Regions from separate parts of the Kitasatospora sp. NPDC088160 genome, predicted to be linked through region 2. Evidence: predicted binding sites of a transcription regulator. Region 2 holds the regulator's gene; the other holds the start of a gene.
The links. Region 2 encodes HrcA, which represses chaperone genes, less so after heat shock. Its sites were predicted from a motif close to TTNGCACTCNGNNNNNCNGAGTGCNAA; they were not measured.
Positions count from the first base shown of each region.

Region 1 (3,411 bases), on a different contig from region 2:
TGAAGACCCTGGACGCCGTCGCCGGGGCCGGGATGACCGCCGTCATCCGCCCGACCCTGGCGTCCTTCCACGACGCCGGCCTCGCGTCCGCCTGAATCCCCCCACCCCGCTGGGCCCTGTCCGCTAGGAGAACCATGAGCGCCAACGTCCGTATCCCCACCATCCTGCGCACCTACACCGGCGGCGCCGCCGAGGTGGCCGCCGAGGGCGCCACCCTGGGCGAGGTCATCGCCGACCTGGAGAAGAACCACGCGGGGATCGCCGCCCGCATCCTGGACGACGCCGGCAAGCTGCGCCGCTTCGTCAACGTCTACGTGAACGACGACGACGTGCGCTTCGCCGAGGGCCTGGCGACCGGGATCGCGGACGGCGCCAGCGTCTCGATCATCCCGGCGGTGGCCGGCGGCTGCTGAGCCGCGCCCCGATCCGGGCACCCCGCCCGAGCCGCTCGTCCGACCGGCCGTCCGCGCGTACGGAATTCCGTTCTCCGTACGCACGGGCGGCCGGCCGCATTTCGGCGGGAATATGGCGGGGTCAAGTCGGAGTAGAGTGTGGCTCGGTTGGGAACAGGGCTTCCCCTCATCCTCACCCGCGAATCACCCGCGAATCACCCGCGAATCGCCGGACGGTCGTCCGGCCGCTGAGACCGGTCGGGTGCCTGGGCCGTGAAACATGTCAGGCAGATGTCAGAATTCCCGCGGGGATTTGCAGTAATCCGTCCGCTATGTCCGGCGTGAAATGCCGAATTCCTCCCGCTTTGGCCCGTCCTGCCCCTTGGCGTGGTGCCGGAATTCCCCGCAGCTGACCCTGTTGCAGAGGGCGTCGATCCGGATACATTCAGCCGCGGTCGACGTAATCACCCGCTCACAGGGCGCCGTCAGGCACCCCCGGCGGAGGGTTGCGGCGTGCACGGCTGCGCCCAGGGGGGGTTCCCCGGGCCGGCCTTCAAACCAGACCCGGGCCCGCGACCTGCGGGCGCGTGAAGGGCCAGCACAGCACTAGGGGAGTTCGGAATGGCTCAGGGCACCGTCAAGTGGTTCAACGCGGAGAAGGGCTACGGCTTCATCGCGGTCGACGGTGGTGCGGACGTCTTCGTCCACTACAGCGCGATCCAGATGGACGGCTACCGCACCCTCGAGGAGGGCCAGCGGGTCGAGTTCGAGATCTCCCAGGGACAGAAGGGCCCGCAGGCGGACATGGTCCGCGCCGCGGTGTGACCCCCTTCCGACCCCAGGAGCTCGGCGCGGCCCACGGCTGGTGACCACTCGCTTCTCGACGGGCCCGTGCGACACGCGTCGTACGGGCCCGTCGGCGTTCCCCGGCGGGGAGTTGCGCGGGTCGGCGGGAGCGCCCCGGGCGGCTCGCGGGATCGCGATTGGGCTTGCACTCGACCACCCCGAGTGCTAATTATTGGCGTTAGCACTCACAGCGTGAGAGTGACAGCGGACCGGGTCGGTGAGGCCCCCGGGAGCGGTAGGGGAAAGGACCCCCGCACACCAGGGCCGTCCGTCGCGGGCACCCCTTGGTCCGAGCAGTCGACCGTGTCCCGGAGGACCACTTCTGATGGCCAAGATCATCGCCTTTGATGAGGAAGCTCGCCGCGGCCTTGAGCGTGGCATGAACCAGCTCGCCGACGCAGTGAAGGTCACGCTCGGCCCCAAGGGTCGCAACGTCGTGCTGGAGAAGAAGTGGGGCGCCCCCACGATCACCAACGACGGTGTCTCCATCGCCAAGGAGATCGAGCTCGAGGACCCCTACGAGAAGATCGGCGCGGAGCTCGTCAAGGAGGTCGCCAAGAAGACCGACGACGTCGCGGGTGACGGCACCACCACCGCCACCGTGCTCGCCCAGGCCCTGGTTCGCGAGGGTCTGCGCAACGTCGCCGCCGGCGCCAACCCGATGGCCCTGAAGCGCGGCATCGAGAAGGCCGTCGCCGCCGTCTCCGACCAGCTGCTGGCCCAGGCCAAGGACGTGGAGACCAAGGAGCAGATCGCCTCCACCGCCTCCATCTCGGCCGCCGACACCCAGATCGGCGAGCTCATCGCCGAGGCCATGGACAAGGTCGGCAAGGAAGGCGTCATCACCGTCGAGGAGAGCAACACCTTCGGTCTGGAGCTCGAGCTCACCGAGGGCATGCGCTTCGACAAGGGCTACATCTCCGCCTACTTCGCGACCGACCTGGAGCGCATGGAGGCGACCTTCGAGGACCCCTACATCCTCATCGCCAACTCCAAGATCGGCTCGGTCAAGGACCTGCTGCCGCTGCTGGAGAAGGTCATGCAGAGCGGCAAGCCGCTCGTCATCATCGCCGAGGACGTCGAGGGCGAGGCCCTGTCGACCCTGGTCGTGAACAAGATCCGCGGCACCTTCAAGTCCGTCGCCGTCAAGGCCCCGGGCTTCGGCGACCGCCGCAAGGCCATGCTCGGCGACATCGCCATCCTCACCGGTGGCACCGTGATCTCCGAGGAGGTCGGCCTCAAGCTGGAGAACGCCGGCATCGACCTGCTGGGCACCGCCCGCAAGGTGGTCATCACCAAGGACGAGACCACCATCGTCGACGGTGGCGGTGACAGCGAGCAGGTCGCCGGCCGCGTGAACCAGATCCGCGCCGAGATCGAGAACAGCGACTCGGACTACGACCGCGAGAAGCTCCAGGAGCGCCTCGCCAAGCTGGCCGGCGGCGTGGCCGTCATCAAGGCCGGCGCGGCCACCGAGGTGGAGCTCAAGGAGCGCAAGCACCGCATCGAGGACGCCGTCCGCAACGCGAAGGCCGCCGTCGAGGAGGGCATCGTCGCCGGTGGTGGCGTCGCGCTGCTCCAGGCCTCGGTCGCCTTCGACAAGCTGGAGCTGGAGGGCGACGAGGCCACCGGTGCCAACATCGTCAAGGTCGCGCTGGAGGCCCCGATCAAGCAGATCGCGACCAACGCCGGCCTGGAGGGTGGCGTCGTGGTGGAGAAGGTGCGCAACCTCCCCGCCGGTCACGGCCTGAACGCGGCCACCAACACCTACGTCGACCTGATCGCCGAGGGCATCATCGACCCGGCCAAGGTGACCCGCTCCGCGCTGCAGAACGCCGCCTCCATCGCGGCGCTGTTCCTCACCACCGAGGCCGTCATCGCCGACAAGCCGGAGAAGGCCGCTGCGGCCGCCGGCGGCGGCATGCCGGGCGGTGACATGGACTTCTGATCCTGATCGCACCGATCGGATCGGCTGGTTCCTGATCGTGTGGGCGGTCCCCTTCGGGGGGCCGCCCACACGGCGTTCTACCGGAGAATGGACAGATGGCTTCCGACGACATCGAGACCGCGCTGCACAACGCGCGGGCGCTGATCCTGGCCGACCTCACCTCGCGGGACGTGGCGGACGCCGCCGTCGTCTCCCTGGTGGAGCAGGCCGTGACGCACCGCCGCT
Region 1 is NZ_JBIUSS010000027.1:124,567-127,977, reverse strand. It holds gene thrC (threonine synthase) at 1-95, shown strand, start outside; gene ACIOGZ_RS34400 (MoaD/ThiS family protein) at 135-413, shown strand; gene ACIOGZ_RS34395 (cold-shock protein) at 1,014-1,217, shown strand; gene groL (chaperonin GroEL) at 1,564-3,186, shown strand; gene ACIOGZ_RS34385 (hypothetical protein) at 3,282-3,411, shown strand, end outside.
Region 1: the regulator HrcA is predicted to act here: its motif matches at 1,381-1,407, upstream of groL (chaperonin GroEL).

Region 2 (3,411 bases):
GCGCGGAGGCGAGGGCGCTGGGCCGGCCGGTGAGCTGGGCGGCGGCGCGGTCGGCGGCGAGTTCCCGGTAGCGGGACAGGAGCCGGGTGAGCAGGAAGCTGATGGCGTAGACGACCATCGACACCAGCGGGATGATCAGGGCGACGATGGCCGCGTTCTGGTCGTTGTTGTTGCGGTTGCCGCCCATGAACCCGCCGTACATGGCGATCCGGGTCATGGCCCCGGCGAGGACGCCGAGGAAGCCGGCGATGGTCATCACCGCGACGTCCCGGTGGGCGACGTGGGACAGCTCGTGGGCGAGGACGCCCTCCAGTTCCTCGGGCTCCAGCCGTCGCAGCAGGCCGGTGGTGACGCACACCACGGCGTTCTGCGGGTTGCGGCCGGTGGCGAAGGCGTTCGGCATGTCGTTGTCGGCGACCGCCACCCGGGGTTTGGGCATGTCGGCCAGCGCGCAGAGCCGGTCGATGGTGCCGTGCAGTTGCGGGTACTGCTCAGGGGTCACCTGGTGGGCGCCCATCGCCCGTTCGGTGATCTTGTCGCTGAACCAGAACTGGGCCACGAACAGCCCGCCGGAGATCAGGACGATCAGTGGCCAGGCGCCGCGCAGCAGCACGATCAGCAGACCGGTGAAACCGACGTACAGCAGCCCGATCACGAACATCGTCACGACCATGCGGCCGGTCAGACCGCGGTCGGGCGCGAAACGGGTGTGCTGGCCCGAGCTCGACATTGCTTGCTCCTCCATTCGCCGTCGTCTTCGATGCTGCCACCCGGACGGCCCCGCGGCACCACCCCCGCGCCGGGAACTGCGGGCAGGATCACTCCGGCCGGGCCGTTCCTGCCGTTGGGCCCGGGCCTTACACTGGCAGGTACGGTTTTGGCACTCGCAGGTTCAGAGTGCCAAAGCGGGTGCCGGAGCCGGGATCCTCCCGGAGCGGGCAGCAGCATGCGTGACACGAACGGACAACGTGCGAAGACGGAGGTGTGTGCCCCATGGCCGGTGAGGTTCGCCAGCTGGACGACCGCAAGCTCGCCGTGCTCCGCGCGATCGTCCAGGACTACGTGGGCACCGAGGAGCCGGTCGGCTCCAAGGCCCTGGTGGAGCGGCACAACCTCGGAGTCTCCCCGGCGACCGTCCGCAACGACATGGCGGCGCTGGAGGAGGAGGGCTACATCCACCAGCCGCACACCAGCGCCGGGCGCATCCCCACCGACAAGGGGTACCGCCTGTTCGTCGACAAGCTCGCCGAGGTCAAGCCGATGAGCGCCCCCGAGCGCCGGGCGATCCGGCACTTCCTGGACGGCGCCGTCGACCTGGACGACGTGGTCATGCGGACGGTGCGGCTGCTCGCCCAGCTCACCCGGCAGGTCGCGGTGGTGCAGTACCCCTCGCTGTCGCGGTCCACCGTCCGGCACATCGAGCTGGTGGCGCTGGCCCCGACCAAGGTGATGCTGGTCCTGATCACCAACACCGGCCGGGTCGAGCAGCGGATGGTCGACTGCCCGGGCCCGGTCGGCGAGACGGTCCTGGCGGACCTGCGGGCCCGGATCAACGCGCGGGCCGTCGGCCAGCGGCTGCCGGACGTGCCGGGGTTCCTGGAGGAGCTCCCGGCGGGTTTCGAGCCGCCGGACCGCCCGACCGTCAGCACGGTCCTGGCGACGCTGTTCGAAGCGCTCGCCGAGCAGAACGAGGAGCGGATCATGCTGGCCGGCACGGCCAACCTGACCCGCTTCGGGCACGACTTCCCCCTGACCATCCAGCCGGTGCTGGAAGCCCTGGAGGAGCAGGTCGTCCTGCTCCGCCTCCTGGGTGAGACGGCGGACGCCGCGATGACGGTCCGGATCGGGCGGGAGATCGCCTACGAGGGGCTGAATTCCACCTCGGTGGTGTCGGTCGGCTACGGTTCGGGCGACGAGAGCGTGGCCAAACTGGGTGTGATCGGTCCGACCCGGATGGACTATCCGGGCACAATGGGGGCGGTGCGTGCGGTGGCGCGGTACGTGGGCCAGATCCTGGCCGAGTCGTAGCACAGGCCGCCGTCGGAACCTCTGACGGCGGTGTCCAGTCGCAGCACTACTACAGGCGGAACAAGCGGAGCATTTGGTGGCCACGGACTACTACGCGGTACTCGGCGTCCGACGGGATGCGGGGCAGGACGAGATCAAGAAGGCCTTCCGGCGCCTGGCACGCGAACTGCACCCGGACGTCAACCCGGACCCGAAGACGCAGGAGCGGTTCAAGGAGATCAACGCCGCTTACGAGGTGCTCTCCGACCCGCAGAAGCGCCAGGTCTACGACCTCGGAGGTGACCCGCTCTCGCCGGGCGGCGGGGGCGCGGGCGGCTTCGGCGCGGGGGCGGCCGGCTTCGGCTTCTCCGACATCATGGACGCCTTCTTCGGCGCCGCGGCCGGCCAGCGCGGCCCGCGCTCGCGCACCCGCCGCGGCCAGGACGCCATGATCCGGCTGGAGATCACCCTGGAGGAGGCCGCCTTCGGCACCACCAAGGAACTCCAGGTCGACACCGCCGTCACCTGCACCACGTGCAGCGGCGAGGGCGCGGCCCCCGGCACCTCCGCGCAGACCTGCGACATGTGTCGCGGCAGGGGCGAGGTCTCCCAGGTCACCCGGTCGTTCCTGGGCCAGGTCATGACCTCCCGTCCCTGCCCGCAGTGCCAGGGCTTCGGCACCGTCGTGCCGACCCCGTGCCCGGAGTGCGCCGGCGACGGCAGGGTCCGCGCCCGGCGCACCCTGACCGTCAAGATCCCGGCCGGTGTCGACAACGGCACCCGGATCCAGCTGGCCGGCGAGGGCGAGGTCGGCCCCGGCGGCGGCCCGGCCGGCGACCTGTACGTCGAGATCGCCGAGACCACCCACACCGTCTTCCAGCGGCGCGGGGACGACCTGCACTGCACCGTCACCATCCCGATGACGGCCGCGTCCCTCGGCACCCAGGTGCCGCTGCAGACCCTGGACGGGCTGGAGGAGGTCGACATCCGGCCCGGCACCCAGTCCGGCCAGTCGATCCCGCTGCACGGCCGCGGCATCACGCACCTGCGCGGCGGCGGCCGGGGCGACCTGATAGTGCATGTCGAGGTGCAGACGCCCACCAAGCTCGACCCCGAGCAGGAGGAGCTGCTGCGCCGGCTCGCGGTGCTGCGCGGCGAGGAGCGGCCGTCCGGCCAGTTCGCGCCGGGCCAGCAGGGCCTGTTCTCGCGCCTCAAGGACGCGTTCAACGGCCGCTAGGCCCTAGGCCGGGGCCGCTACTGGGCCCTGGCCGTTCGCGCGGGGGTGCCGGGTTCTGCCCGGCGCCCCTTTCGCGTTCCCGATCCGCCCCACCCCCCGGAGGTTCCCCGCATGACCGCCCCCGTCTTCGTCGTCGAGACCGAGCGGATCGCCGCCGCCGCGCCCGG
Region 2 is NZ_JBIUSS010000004.1:123,494-126,904, forward strand. It holds gene htpX (zinc metalloprotease HtpX) at 1-730, opposite strand, end outside; gene hrcA (heat-inducible transcriptional repressor HrcA) at 994-2,028, shown strand; gene dnaJ (molecular chaperone DnaJ) at 2,105-3,244, shown strand; gene ACIOGZ_RS07370 (16S rRNA (uracil(1498)-N(3))-methyltransferase) at 3,356-3,411, shown strand, end outside.